3 regions of the Bradyrhizobium sp. CIR18 genome follow, and region 3 is predicted to be linked to each of the others. Evidence: predicted binding sites of a transcription regulator. Region 3 holds the regulator's gene; each other region holds the start of a gene.

What was found. The regulator HrcA, encoded in region 3, represses chaperone genes, less so after heat shock. The targets are predictions, from matches to a motif close to GTTAGCACTCNCNNNNNGNGAGTGCTAAC.
Region 1: the regulator HrcA is predicted to act here: its motif matches at 2,402-2,430, upstream of GGD65_RS19760 (co-chaperone GroES).
Region 2: the regulator HrcA is predicted to act here: its motif matches at 2,422-2,450, upstream of GGD65_RS06925 (co-chaperone GroES).

What each region holds. Positions count from the first base shown of each region.
Region 1 is NZ_JACIHF010000005.1:369,380-374,444, forward strand. Features, by position in the region: gene GGD65_RS19750 (hypothetical protein) at 83-658, shown strand; gene GGD65_RS19755 (hypothetical protein) at 1,593-1,754, opposite strand; gene GGD65_RS19760 (co-chaperone GroES) at 2,473-2,787, shown strand; gene groL (chaperonin GroEL) at 2,878-4,518, shown strand; gene GGD65_RS19770 (FAD-dependent monooxygenase) at 4,893-5,065, opposite strand, start outside.
Region 2 is NZ_JACIHF010000001.1:1,403,065-1,408,129, forward strand. Features, by position in the region: gene GGD65_RS06915 (tetratricopeptide repeat protein) at 1-1,626, shown strand, start outside; gene GGD65_RS06920 (usg protein) at 1,828-2,115, opposite strand; gene GGD65_RS06925 (co-chaperone GroES) at 2,494-2,808, shown strand; gene groL (chaperonin GroEL) at 2,856-4,496, shown strand; gene lepB (signal peptidase I) at 4,693-5,065, opposite strand, start outside.
Region 3 is NZ_JACIHF010000006.1:293,856-298,920, reverse strand. Features, by position in the region: gene pncA (bifunctional nicotinamidase/pyrazinamidase) at 1-709, shown strand, start outside; gene grpE (nucleotide exchange factor GrpE) at 858-1,475, opposite strand; gene hrcA (heat-inducible transcriptional repressor HrcA) at 1,572-2,660, opposite strand; gene rph (ribonuclease PH) at 2,843-3,556, shown strand; gene rdgB (RdgB/HAM1 family non-canonical purine NTP pyrophosphatase) at 3,568-4,203, shown strand; gene hemW (radical SAM family heme chaperone HemW) at 4,220-5,065, shown strand, end outside.

The sequences.
Region 1 (5,065 bases), on a different contig from region 3:
TGACGAAGCCGCCCATGTCTGAATTCGTCACTCCCTAGGGAGATCTTCAAGAGGCCTTTGTTCTCATAGAAAGGAGAGCTTTTTGGATCCGAACCCGATCGACAATGCCCGTTCACCAGAATCACCAACGGCGCACGTCTGGACACAAGAGGATCATGATTTGTTCAGTCAAATCATGAATGAAGCGGGACCATCATCATCTGCCGCACCTGACGAAGCGGTAGATGTTTCATTCGCCGCTCCCCAGAGATTCTCACACGGTTCGCAGATCGCGCCTGACTTCATGGTCGAGAGGCTGTTCCACCAGGGTCTCTTGCCTGACTCGGACCAGCCGGCGATGACCTATGAAATTCGAGGTCACCGCTACACGGCCGGTTTGGATGGGTCCAATCGCGTTCTTCTTGTTCATAACCCTGCGGAGGACCAAGTGGTTGGCGTCGGCCGGGCAGGGGTACCGGACTTCGGAGCATTCTTCACGGAGCACCGGCGCTTCGGAACGCCGCTACCACAGCAATGGGCCACACCTGCCCTGATGGACAAGCTGCGCGAAGAAGGTTTCATGCCGACCGCAAATAGCTCCAGAACAATCCAGCTTAACGGACGGGCCTACAAAGCCGAATTAGCCGAAGGAGGGTTCGTCAAGCTTACGCGGGTATGAGACGCAACCCGACGGTGAAGCGATCGCGCGGGACTGGAGCCCTGCGGTCACTTCGGGTCTCCTTACCTGGATAGACGACTCCAGTGGATTGCTCGCGCCGCCAGTGGGTACGCATCATCGGACCCGCTGGCGGCCCACGAGATGCACGGTCATCCTGGCCATTTCGTCTGGGTGGTGCCGGACCCGGCATCCGGGCTGCAATATCACCCCGTATTGCCTCATCTGAGGATGTTACTTTCGCTTGACCGATGTAGCTCCGGCTCTCGGCTAGTCGGAGGTTGCACCATAGCACGCAGGATCGGAGGACTGGAGTACGTCGCGGAATGCCCATTGCAGGCGGCCAGCGTCGCACCTTTAGCCGTGCGCGGGATGACCGTCTCGGCTGCTTTGCGTCTGATCGATCGCAACAAGCGCTGCACGATGGTGTGCTGCGGCGGGCCGACTGTCCGAGGTGTTGTTCAGCGAGGCGGAGACTTGCCAGCGCGCTCAGACGGGGTTTGGCCGCCAAACCAGCAGTGGGATTGCGCGAGCGTATTTATCGGATGGGAGTCCTGTCAATTGGCCCTACCAGATCTGGGCGTTTTGCAAGCAGCACCTCCACCGTAGGGTCACGGTAGATCGCACGCACATAGGCGTGTGCAGCCAGCTTCGAAACGCGGAAAAGAGCGCATGACGAACATCAAGCTTAGCTACCAGTCCATTGCGGATGCACGCGCACAGCGAACCATCGCCTATCAAAACACGAGAGGGAGAACGCTAGCCCCGAGTCGTCGAGGTTTCCAGATGATACGAGGAATGAAGCCGATGCCGCGGATGGTCGTAGCAATAAGGCGCGCGCTCGCCATGTACGATCTCGACCGGTGCTGCGCAATCTGGTGGCTCTATCGTCTCCATTTCGGATTCACCCGCGACGTGATGTTGGGGCTCGCCGCGGTCACGGTTGCTCAGGAGAGATCCCGCTGCGGAATTTACGAATCGTGGCGTCGAGCGCCTTCCATACGGTCGGCTCGGACGTTGACCGACTAACGGTGACATCGCCGCCACCTGCTATCAATCGAAAGACCGTCAGCTCAAAGCAGTTGTGAGCGACGATCATGAAGGCGTCCTTTGTCATTCGAAACAACAGCACTGCTGATGTTAAGGACGTCGTCGTAACGTGTAAACATTCCGGCAACAGCGGAACGTATATCGATAGCAACACGCACATCATCTACGAAGTCGTGCCTCACAGCTCCTATCACGCGGTGATCGATCTAAACATGGGCTTCATTCACAGTGCAGCTACTCAGTCGGCATGCACGGTGCAAGGCTATTCTTCGACCTAGGAGCGGGCTGGTGGTCGCGCGCGATTATATAGATCTTCCGCCGTGCCGCCCGCACAGTCTGCTCATCTCCGGCGTCCTGCGTCCGCCGCTGCTTGTCGAGCAATCTCGCCAACTCACGCGCAGGTTGGGCGTTGGCCAGCTTCTTACTTACTCGAAGCTGGGCTCGACGCCCGTCGCGGGGGCTAGGAGTATATTCGCATTGGTAAGCGGACCGTCGCCACTACGTTTTGGGCGAGCGCTGGCGGCTCGCCGGTTTGATTGGGCGTGCGACAGGTATACCAGCGACCAGCTAACCCCAGCCCAGTACGTCTCCGGTTAACCACTGAGACTGATGGCAGGCGACCGTCCTGAGCGCCTATTTTTCTGCCAGAGTCCCTTGCTCCCGCAAAAATCCTATCCTATGTCAGCTCAGCCCGTGACTAGCACTCACGGGCATCGATTGCTAACATTCCAAAATCTCTAACTCGTGCAAATGCTTAGGAGGGCTGCATGAAATTCCGTCCGCTTCACGACCGCGTCGTGGTCAAGCGCATCGACGCAGAAGAGAAGACCGCTGGCGGCATCATCATTCCGGATAGTGCCAAGGAAAAGCCCTCGCAGGGCGAAGTCATCGCCGTTGGCCCCGGTGGCCGCGACGAGAGCGGCAAACTGACCCCGATCGACGTCCAGGTCGGCGACCGTGTCCTGTTCGGCAAGTGGTCGGGCACTGAGGTCAAGATCGACAACGTCGACCTGCTGATCATGAAGGAAAGCGACATCATGGGCGTGCTCGAAGCTCCCGCTTCGAAGAAGAAGGCCGCCTAACCAACCGCTCGCACCGCTCACCCCTGAGGAGCGCCTGCCGGGCGCCTCGTCAAGGGGGAGATGAGACCAAGACAACTCAGGGAAACCAATATGTCAGCCAAAGAAGTGAAATTCGGCGTCGACGCCCGCGACCGCATGCTGCGCGGCGTCGATATCCTCGCCAACGCCGTGAAGGTCACGCTCGGCCCGAAGGGCCGCAACGTGGTGCTCGAGAAGTCGTTCGGCGCGCCGCGCATCACCAAGGACGGCGTCACCGTCGCCAAGGAGATCGAGCTCGACGACAAGTTCGAGAACATGGGCGCGCAGATGGTGCGCGAAGTGGCCTCCAAGTCCGCTGACGCGGCCGGCGACGGCACCACCACCGCGACCGTGCTCGCCGCTGCCATCGTGCGCGAAGGCGCCAAGTCGGTCGCCGCCGGCATGAACCCGATGGACCTGAAGCGCGGTATCGACCTCGCGGTCGAAGCCGTCGTTGCGGATCTCCAGAAGAACTCCAAGAAGGTCACCTCGAACGAGGAGATCGCCCAAGTCGGCACCATTTCCGCCAACGGCGATGCCGAGATCGGCAAGTTCCTCTCCGACGCCATGAAGAAGGTCGGCAACGAGGGCGTGATCACGGTCGAGGAAGCCAAGTCGCTCGAGACCGAGCTCGACGTCGTCGAGGGCATGCAGTTCGACCGCGGCTACATCTCGCCCTACTTCGTCACCAACGCCGACAAGATGCGCGTTGAGATGGACGACGCCTACATCCTCATCAACGAGAAGAAGCTCTCCTCGCTGAACGAGCTGCTGCCGCTGCTCGAGGCCGTGGTGCAGAGTGGCAAGCCGCTGGTGATCGTCGCCGAGGACGTCGAAGGCGAAGCCCTCGCGACCCTGGTCGTGAACCGCTTGCGCGGCGGCCTGAAGGTCGCGGCCGTCAAGGCTCCGGGCTTCGGTGATCGCCGCAAGGCCATGCTGCAGGACATCGCGATCCTGACCGGCGGCCAGGCGATCTCGGAAGATCTCGGCATCAAGCTCGAGAACGTCACGCTCAACATGCTCGGTCGCGCCAAGAAGGTAATGATCGACAAGGAGAACACCACGATCGTCAACGGCGCCGGCAAGAAGGCCGACATCGAGGCGCGCGTGGCCCAGATCAAGGCGCAGATCGAGGAGACCACCTCGGACTACGACCGTGAGAAGCTCCAGGAGCGTCTTGCCAAGCTCGCGGGCGGCGTCGCGGTGATCCGCGTCGGCGGCGCGACCGAGGTTGAGGTGAAGGAGCGCAAGGATCGCGTTGATGACGCGATGCATGCGACCCGCGCGGCTGTGGAAGAAGGCATCGTCCCCGGCGGCGGCGTCGCCCTGCTCCGTGCCTCCGAGCAGCTCAAGGGCCTGCGCACCAAGAACGACGACCAGAAGACCGGCGTCGAGATCGTGCGCAAGGCACTGTCCTGGCCGGCCCGCCAGATCGCGATCAACGCCGGCGAAGACGGTTCGGTCATCGTCGGCAAGATCCTCGAGAAGGATCAGTACGCCTACGGCTTCGACTCGCAGACCGGCGAGTACGGCAACCTCGTCTCCAAGGGCATCATTGACCCGACCAAGGTCGTGCGCACCGCTATCCAGAATGCCTCCTCCGTGGCGGCGCTGCTGATCACGACGGAAGCGATGGTCGCCGAGCTGCCGAAGAAGGCCGCAGCCGGCCCGGCCATGCCTCCTGGCGGCGGCATGGGAGGCATGGACTTCTGATCCAGCCGCGAAGAAACGAGAATTACAGAACCCCGGCACCAATGCCGGGGTTTTTCTTTCACGCCCTATTATGTCCCCTTGTTTTCCGGTGCGCTTAGCCCAAGCCCCAACTTCATACGGAAGTTGAAAAGCCGGTGTAGATATGCCGATCACGGCAACAGCAGCAAATATCGCGAATGGCCAGAAGCGTACGTTCAGAAGGTCTCAGCAAAATTCGGTCCTTGACGTTCTTCCTACAGAAGTGCGAAAGCGGCCTTCTCCGCATCGGAAATATCCAGGCGGCGGCCGACATCCATTCCCGCATCCTCTCCTCCAGTTCCAGAGGATCCCCGGCCGCGGATCGGGTAGAACTTGCCGGCCAGGCGCGAGGCGGCTTACACGCGGCTGGTCCGCTCTAATCTCAGCTCCTGATAAGCCTTCAGACGCGCTGGGATCTTGTCGCGCTTGGCGTGCTCCAGCAGAACGGCGAGCGCGAAGCCATCCTCGATGGCTTGCCCGGCGCCTTGCCCGAAATGCGGTACCATTGGGTGGGCGGCGTCACCGAGCA
Region 2 (5,065 bases), on a different contig from region 3:
CTGTGCCGTCAGCGCAATTATGACGAGGCCGTCGCAAGCTTGAACCGCGCGCTGTCGATCAAGCCCGACTATGCCGCGGCGCTGGCGAACCGTGCCACGGCTTTACGGGAACTTCAGCGGTTTGACGAAGCGCTGGCAGACGGCAATCAGGCAATTGCGCTGGCACCCGACGACGCGAATGGGTGGCTCGCGCGGGCCAGTGTCCTGCTCCAGATCCAGCAAATTGCCCACGCATCCCACGACTGCCAGCAGGCGCTCGCGATCGATCCAGATTCCATTCAAGCTCACCTGGTGCTGGGTCTTTGCCTCGCCGGACTTGGCCGGGTCAATGAGGCCCTCGCCAGTTTCGACAGAGCCCTCGACATCCAGCCTGACCTGCAGAGCGCGATCTCCAACAAGATATTCACGCTCGATTTTGCGGGGGACGCCACCGTTGAACGGCATCAGCAGGCGCGTCAGGTGTGGTGGGAGCGTGTCGGCGCGAAAATCGCTTCAGGCGCGGCGAGACCGCATGACAACAGCCGCGATCCGGATCGCCGTCTGGTGCTCGGTTATGTCTCGTCGGATTTCAACGCGCATTCGGCCGCGTTGATTTTCAAGCCGGTGCTCCAACACCATGACCGGGCACAGTTCGAGGTCGTGTGCTACGCTTGTTCGTCGAAAGTGGATGCGACGACCGGCGAATTTCAGGGGATCGCCGATCGATGGCGCGACGCCTCGCAATGGACCGAAGATCGCCTCACTGCCGAGATCCGCGCCGACGGCATCGACATCCTGATCGATCTGTCCGGCCATACCAGAGGTAACCGCCTCGGCGTGTTCGCGCGCAAGCCGGCACCGATCCAGGTGCACGGCTGGGGCCACGGCACCGGCACCGGGCTGCCGACGATCGATTATCTGATGTCGGATCCGGTCGCGATTCCTCACGAGGTTCGGCATCTGTTTGCCGAGACCATTGTCGACCTGCCGTGCTTCGTGACACTGGCGTCGCTGCCGACCGAGATTCCGCGGGCACCAACGCCGGCGATCTCGAACGGTTTCGTCACCTTCGGCGTCTTCAACCGCATCAGCAAGATTTCGGACGAGGCAGCGCAGGTCTGGTCCAGGATTCTCGAGCGGGTGCCGGGCTCGCGACTGCTGATCAAGGATGTTGCCTTGGACGACCAGCTGGTGCGCGAAAATTTGCTGGCCCGGTTCGAGGCTTGCGGATTGCCGGCCGAACGCGTCGATCTGCTCGGCGCCACCTTGCGAAGCGAACATCTGGCATCGTTCAATCGCGTCGATATCTGCCTCGACCCGTTCCCGCAGAATGGCGGCGTCAGCACATGGGAAGCCTTGCAGATGGGCGTGCCGGTGGTGGCGAAGCTCGGCAACAGCCTGCCCAGCCGTGCTGCCGGCTCCATCCTCACGGCACTTGGCTTGCCGGACTGGGTCACCGACAGCCATGCGGCGTATATCGAAATCGCAACGAGCCGAGGTTCGCAAATTAGCGAGCTCGACAGGTTGCGCCGCGAGCTGCCCGACAAGATCCGGGCCGCAGCCGCCAGCAACCCCGTCTCATACGGGCGAGCGGTCGACGAGGCCTATCGCTGGATGTGGAGACGCTATTGCAGCGAGGGCGCCTGATCGCCCCTCAGGTGATCACGGGAATAGCGCGTTCGCCCGGCGCAGCTGCAACGGAGATATCGTAGGGTAGGCAAAGCGACTTGTCCGCCGTAGCTCGAAGAGCGAAGGCGGAAGCACGCCCACCTTCCGTGCGCGATCATGGAGAGATGGTGGGCACGGCGCTTAAGCGCCTTTGCCCACCCTACGGGACCGGTGTGCGCCTCAATGCAGCCGGAACACGCCATCCACGGCGCGCAGCTCGGCCGGCTTGATCAGCTTGGAGTGCGCGACGGTGACCGAATGGAGGGGACCGTCGAGCTTTTCCTGCCAGAAGGCCAGGAAATCCTTCAGCGCCGGGAATTTCGGAAACATGTCGTAGTTCTGCCAGACGTAGGTCTGGAGCAGCGAGGGATGATCCGGCATCCGGTAGAGGATCTGCGCCGTCGTCAGCCCGTAACCTAAAAGCTGTTTCCGGAAGTCCTCGGAAACGCCCCCACTCCGTACGCCCATGCCAACCTCCTTTGCAGGAGCGCATTCAAGGGGCGGCCTGGTCGGTGTGCGCCTGACGAGCCACCCGGTACTGATGCGCTCACATGAGAGAATGTGACGCAAACTGACAACCCATCTCAAGCCCAAAAGTTTAACAAGCTGTTGAAATTCAATGCGTTAGCAGCAGAGGCGGCACCGTGCTAATACGGGCTCGGCCTCGGTTAACGATGGAAAAGAGATTCTGGCAGTCCGCGCTTCCGGGTGCTGATTTTTCTGCTAGAAGCCCTTGCTCCCGCAAAATTCCTGTCCTATTTCAGCTTCGCTCGTGCTAGCACTCGCGGGCATTGACTGCTAACATCCCTTGAAACATCAATCTGAGCAAATGCTTAGGAGGACTGCATGAAATTCCGTCCGCTTCACGACCGCGTCGTGGTCAAGCGCATCGACGCAGAAGAGAAGACCGCTGGCGGCATCATCATTCCCGACACGGCCAAGGAAAAGCCCTCGCAGGGCGAAGTCGTCGCCGTCGGCCCCGGTGGCCGCGACGAAGCCGGCAAGCTGATCCCGATCGACCTGAAGGTCGGCGACCGCGTGCTGTTCGGCAAGTGGTCCGGCACTGAAGTCAAGATCGACAGCCAAGACCTGCTGATCATGAAGGAAAGCGACATCATGGGCGTTCTCGACGTCCCCGCTTCCAAGAAGAAGGCGGCCTAAGAGCCTCTCTTTCCCTCCAGTCAAACATTATCCAAGGAAAATTCCAGATGGCAGCCAAGGAAGTCAAATTCTCGGTTGAAGCGCGCGACAAGATGCTGCGCGGCGTCGACGTTCTCGCCAACGCGGTGAAGGTCACGCTCGGCCCGAAGGGCCGCAACGTCGTCCTCGACAAGTCGTTCGGCGCACCCCGCATCACCAAGGACGGCGTCACCGTCGCCAAGGAGATCGAGCTCGAGGACAAGTTCGAGAACATGGGCGCGCAGATGGTGCGCGAAGTCGCCTCCAAGTCCGCTGACGCGGCCGGCGACGGCACCACCACCGCCACCGTGCTGGCCCAGGCGATCGTGAAGGAAGGCGCCAAGTCGGTCGCCGCCGGCATGAACCCGATGGACCTGAAGCGCGGTATCGACCTCGCGGTCGAAGCCGTGGTTGCGGACCTCCAGAAGAACTCCAAGAAGGTCACCTCGAACGACGAGATCGCCCAGGTCGGCACCATCTCGGCGAACGGCGACCAGGAGATCGGCAAGTTCCTCTCCGACGCCATGAAGAAGGTCGGCAACGAGGGTGTCATCACCGTCGAGGAAGCCAAGTCGCTCGAGACCGAACTCGACGTCGTCGAGGGCATGCAGTTCGACCGCGGCTACATCTCGCCCTACTTCGTCACCAACGCCGACAAGATGCGCGTTGAGATGGACGACGCCTACATCCTCATCAACGAGAAGAAGCTCTCCTCGCTGAACGAGCTGCTGCCGCTGCTCGAGGCCGTGGTGCAGACCGGCAAGCCGCTGGTCATCGTCGCCGAGGACGTCGAAGGCGAAGCCCTCGCGACCCTGGTCGTGAACCGCCTGCGCGGCGGCCTGAAGGTCGCGGCCGTCAAGGCTCCGGGCTTCGGCGATCGCCGCAAGGCCATGCTGCAGGACATCGCGATCCTGACCGGCGGCCAGGCGATCTCGGAAGATCTCGGCATCAAGCTCGAGAACGTCACGCTCAACATGCTCGGTCGCGCCAAGAAGGTGATGATCGACAAGGAGAACACCACGATCGTCAACGGCGCCGGCAAGAAGGCCGACATCGAGGCGCGCGTGGCCCAGATCAAGGCGCAGATCGAGGAGACCACCTCGGACTACGACCGTGAGAAGCTCCAGGAGCGTCTTGCCAAGCTCGCGGGCGGCGTCGCGGTGATCCGCGTCGGCGGCGCGACCGAGGTCGAGGTGAAGGAGCGCAAGGATCGCGTTGATGACGCGATGCATGCGACCCGTGCGGCCGTGGAAGAAGGCATCGTTCCGGGCGGCGGCGTCGCCCTGCTCCGTGCCTCCGAGCAGCTCAAGGGCCTGCGCACCAAGAACGACGACCAGAAGACCGGCGTCGAGATCGTGCGCAAGGCGCTGTCGGCTCCCGCCCGCCAGATCGCGATCAACGCCGGTGAAGACGGCTCGGTGATCGTCGGCAAGATCCTGGAGAACAAGGCCTACAATTACGGCTTCGACTCCCAGACCGGCGAATATGCCGACCTCGTCAAGAAGGGCATCATCGACCCGACCAAGGTGGTCCGTACCGCGATCCAGAACGCTGCCTCGGTTGCGGCCCTGCTGATCACCACGGAAGCCATGGTCGCCGAGCTGCCCAAGAAGGGCGGCGCCGGCCCCGCGATGCCCCCGGGCGGCGGCATGGGCGGCATGGACTTCTAAGGTCCAACCACCTCAAGAACTACGAAACCCCGGCAGCGATGCCGGGGTTTTTGTTTGGGACGGACGTTCTCGCGGAACGGCGGCTCGTAGCCCGGATGGAGCGAAGCGCAATCCGGGACATCTCGTGCGACGCAGGCGGCCTTCCCGGATTACGCTTGCGCTCCATCCGGGCTACGAACCTCCGTCATTCCGAGCCTCACTCCACCTTCCCCAACCGCTCCATGCGCGGCTCGCCATCTTCGTCGAGCGACCAGAAGATCCGCGTCACCTTGCCGACGAGATTGTCCATCGGCACGAAACCGAACGCCGACATCATGCGGCTGTCGGTGGAGTTGTCGCGGTTGTCGCCGAGCACGAAGAAATGGCCCGGCGGCACCGTGAAGACGTTGGTGTTGTCGAGGAAAGCGTTGTCGAGGCAGTCGTTGGTGACATAGGACGCGCCGCTCGGCAGCGTCTCGCGCCAACGCTTGACCCTGACGCCGCCATCCCCACCGCAGGCGTTGTCGGCGAGCCCGTCCTCGAGCGCGACGCGCGTCACTGGCCGGTCGTTGAGGATGAGCTGGCCCTGC
Region 3 (5,065 bases):
ACAAGTCTTGGCAATGCTTGGAACGACGGCGCTGGTGACTCTCGCGCCCAACGCGCTCTTTGCAGCGGCATCGATCAAGCCGGACGATGCCTCCGCGCTGCTGGTGATCGACGTGCAGAACTGCTTCCTGCCGGGCGGCAGCCTCGCCGTGAAGGAAGGCGAGCAGGTGGTGCCCGTCATCAACAAGATCTCGAAGGCGTTTGCCAACGTGGTGATGACGCAGGACTGGCACACGCCGGGCCACATCTCGTTTGCGTCGGTGCATTCCGGCAAGAAGCCGTTCGAGACCGTCGACCTTCCCTACGGCAAGCAGGTGCTGTGGCCCGACCATTGCGTGCAGGGCACCGACGGCGCTTCGCTGTCGAAGGACCTTGCGATCCCGCACGCCGAGCTGATCATCCGCAAGGGCTTTCACAAGGACGTCGACAGCTATTCGGCCTTCCTCGAAGCCGACGGCAAGACCTCGACCGGACTTGCCGGCTATCTGAGGGGACGCAAGATCAAGCGCGTCTTCGTCGCAGGGCTCGCGACGGATTTCTGCGTCGCCTGGACCGCGCTCGACGCGCGCAAGGCTGGCTTCGAGGTCTATGTGGTGGAAGACGCCTGCCGCGGCATCGACAATCAGGGCTCGCTGGCAAAAGCCTGGGCCGATATGGCCAAGGCCGGCGTGAAGCGGATTCAGTCCGCGGATATCGCGGTGAGCGCGTAGGACTCGCGCGACACTGTCAGACCCTCATCCTGAGGAGCGCGCTTCTTCGCGCGCGTCTCGAAGGATGAAGGCCCCGCCGTTACATCTTGGCCTTCATGGTTCGAGACGCCGCGCAAACGCGCGGCTCCTCACCATGAGGGTCTGAAACTCAATTCGCCGCGCCGCTCGACTCGTTGTTGTTCGCCGCGGCCGCCGCCTTCGCGCCGCCCTTGGCGACACCGACCAGAGCCGGGCGCAGCACGCGCTCGCCGATGGTGTAGCCGGCCTGCATGATCTGCACCACGGTGCCCGACGGCACCGACGCATCGGGCACTTCGTACATCGCCTGGTGGAAGTTCGGGTCGAACTTCTGGCCCTGCGGATCGAGCTTCTTGACGCCGTGCTTTTCCAGCGCGTTGAGCAGCGAACGCTCGGTGAGCTCGACGCCCTCGATCAGCGCGATCAGGCCGGGATCGGCTGCGGCACGGGCCTCGGCCGGAACGGCATCGAGCGCGCGCTGGAGATTGTCGGCGATGTCGAGCACGTCGCGGGCAAAGCCGGTGATGCCGTAGAGCCGGGCGTCGGCGACCTCCTTGGTGGTCCGCTTGCGCAGATTCTCCATCTCGGCCAGCGTCCGCAACATGCGGTCGCGCGCCTCGGCGGCTTCCTTCTGCAACAGCTCGACCGAGCCGGGCTCGGGATCGTCGGGCATGATGTAGGGTTTTGACACCACGGGCTCGCCGGTCGCTGCAGTCGTGTCTTCGGGTTGCCGGTCTTGCTCGGTCATCGGCTCTAATCTCGAACTCGTTTCCAGGGATTGTTGGCCCGGATATCGTGCCTAAAGCGCCGAAAATCAAGCGCCCGTGATCGGCGGAAACGCCGGTCAGCCTCCCAAAAGGCGGCTGACGATACGGGCGGCGTAGTCCACGGTCGGGATCACACGGGCATAATTCAGCCGTGTCGGCCCGATCACGCCCAGAACGCCGACGATATGGCCGGCGGCATCCCGATACGGCGAGATGATGGTGGAGGACCCCGAGAGCGAAAACAGCTTGTTCTCGCTGCCGATGAAGATGCGCACGCCCTCGGCGGTCTCGGCGCGCCCCAGCAGGTCGATCACGCCGCGCTTGGTCTCGAGATCGTCGAACAGCAGGCGCACTCGTTCCAGATCCTCTAGCGCGTGCAGGTCTTCGAGCAGATTGGCGTGGCCGCGGACGATGAGCTGGCGATCCTCGTTCTCGCCGCCGGACCAGCTGGCGATGCCGGCGGAAATCACCTTCTGTGCAAGCTGATCGAGCTCGGCGCGGGCCTGTCCAAGTGCCGTCTCGAGCTCGAGCCGCGCCTCGGCCAGGGTGCGGCCACGGATGCGCGCATTGAGGAAATTGCCGGCCTCGGTGATTGCCGAGGAGGGAACTCCGGGGGGTAGCGACAGCACGCGGTTTTCAACCTGGCCGTCCTCACCGACCAGGATCACCAGCGCCCTCTCGGGTTCCAGCCGGACGAATTCGATATGCTTCAGCCGCGCATTGGATTTCGGCGTCAGCACCACCGCGGCGGCCCGCGTGAGGCCGGACAGCCGCGTCAGCGCCTGGTCCAGCGCTGCCTCGACCGATTGGGGCTGGCCGACGGAGGTGAGTTGGCTCTGGATCGATTGACGCTCGGCCTCGTTGAGGTCGCCGACCTGCATCAGGGCATCGACAAAGAAACGCAGCCCGAGTTCCGTCGGCAGCCGGCCGGCGGAGGTGTGCGGGGCGTAGATCAGACCGAGCTGTTCCAGATCGGCCATGACGTTGCGGACCGAGGCCGGCGATAGCGGCATGGCGATGAGGCGCGAGATATTGCGCGAGCCCACCGGCTCGCCGGTCGCGAGATAACTTTCGACAATTTGACGAAAGATGTCGCGAGAACGCTCGTTGAGCTGGGCGAGGCCTGCGCGCGGCGCGATCAGATGGATCGGATCGTGATGGGCCACAGACGGTAACTCCTCTCAGATGCTCATAATTTGTCCATCCAGGAGGGTTCTGACAAGCGTCGCGTTTGCAGGGTGGAAAACCGGGGGTGAAAAAGCCTTGTCCTTTCCCCTTGCCGCATACCCTCACCCCACCTACAAGCACCGCGAACAGCCCTATACCGACGAGTTTTGGAGGATTTCCCATGCGGCCAAGCCGCCGTGCGCCCGACGAATTGCGCCCCGTGACGCTGGAGCGCGGCGTGGTCAAATATGCGGAAGGCTCCTGCCTGGTGAAGTTCGGCGACACCCATGTGCTGGTCACCGCCACGCTGGAAGATCGTCTGCCGCCGTGGCTGAAGGGCCAGGGCCGCGGCTGGGTCACCGCTGAATACGGCATGCTGCCGCGCGCGACCTCCGAGCGCACCCGCCGCGAGGCTTCCGCCGGCAAGCAGAGCGGCCGCACCGTCGAGATCCAGCGCCTGATCGGCCGCTCGCTTCGCACCATCGTCGATCTCGAAGCGCTCGGCGAGCGCCAGATCACGGTCGATTGCGACGTGCTCCAGGCCGACGGCGGCACGCGCACGGCCTCGATCACCGGTGCCTGGGTCGCGCTCGCCGATTGCATCAACTGGATGAAGGCGCGCAACATGATCAAGGCCAACGTGATGCGCGACAACGTCGCCGCGATCTCCTGCGGCATCTACAACGGCACGCCGGTGCTCGATCTCGACTATGCCGAGGATTCGGAAGCCCAGACCGACGCCAATTTCGTCATGACCGGCGATGGCCGCATCATCGAGGTGCAGGGCACCGCGGAACGCGAGCCTTTTACGCAGGACGAGTTCCTGAAGCTGATCGCCCTGGCGCAAAAAGGCATCGCGCGTCTCGTGGACTTGCAGAAACTGGCTGTGGCGTAGTCAATAGGCCCATGCACCGCCGAATCACCGGAAAGCTCGTCATCGCCACCCATAATCCCGGCAAGCTGGCCGAGATGAAGGAGCTGCTCGCGCCGTACGGCATCGAGGCGGTGTCGGCCGGTGAGCTCGGCCTCGCCGAACCGGACGAGACCGGCAACGATTTCCGCAGCAATGCCGCGATCAAGGCGATCGCGGCGGCGCAGGCGACCAGGCTTCCCGCCTTCGCCGACGATTCCGGCATCGTGGTCGACGCACTGGATGGTGCGCCCGGTATCTACAGCGCGCGCTGGGCCGGCCCAGGCAAAGACTTCAACGCGGCGATGGCACAGATCGAACGCCTGCTGCAGGAGCGTGGCGCGACGACCCCGGAGAAGCGCAAGGCGCATTTCGTCTCCGCGCTCTGCGTCGCCTGGCCCGACGATCATCTCGATGAGGTCGAGGCGCGCGTCGACGGCACGCTGGTCTGGCCGCCGCGCGGCACCGCCGGTTTTGGTTACGATCCGATGTTCCTGCCTGACGGATATGATCGCACCTTCGGCGAGATGGAGAGCATCGAGAAGCACGGCCTGCCGCCGCTTGGCCTCGGCCTGTCGCATCGCGCCCGCGCCTTCGTGAAACTGGCGGAGATCTGCCTTGAGCCGCGATAGAGCGTTTTCGAGCGAAGTGGATACCGGTTCGCGCCAGGAAAACGCGTCAAAACAAGAATCCGCAGCCTTCGGCGTCTACGTGCACTGGCCGTTCTGCCTGTCGAAGTGTCCCTATTGCGACTTCAACAGCCATGTCCGTCACGCCGCGATCGACGAGGCGCGCTTCGCATCCGCCTTCGCGCAGGAGATCGCGGCCACCGCCGAGCGCTCGCCCGGCCGTGAAGTCACCTCGATCTTTCTCGGCGGCGGCACGCCCTCGCTGATGCAGCCCGCAACCGTCGGCGCGGTGCTCGACGCGATCGGCAAGCACTGGACCGTCGCCGGCGATGTCGAGGTGACGCTGGAGGCGAATCCGACCAGCGTCGAAGCTACCCGCTTTGCCGGCTATCGCACCGCCGGCGTCAACCGCGTTTCGCTCGGCGTACAAGCGCTCGATGATGCCTCGCTGAAAGCGCTGGGCCGCCTGCACAGCGCGCGCGAGGCGCTCGATGCGGTCGCGATCGCACGCCGCTCGTTCGATCGCTATTCGTTCGATCTGATCTACGCCCGTCCCGACCAGACGCCGGCGATGTGGGCCGATGAACTGCGTCTCGCCATCGACGAAGCGGCCGAGCATCTGTCGCTCTATCAATTGACGATCGAGGAGGGCACGCCGTTCTTCGGCCTGCACCAGGCCGGCAAATTGAAGACGCCGGACGAAGCGGTCTCGCGCGCGCTCTACGACGTCACGCAGGAGACCTGCGACAAGCTCGGCCTGCCCGCCTACGAGATCTCCAATCACGCGCGGCGCGGCGCCGAGTGCCGGCACAATCTGGTCTACTGGCGCGGTGAGGAATATGCCGGCATCGGCCCCGGCGCGCAT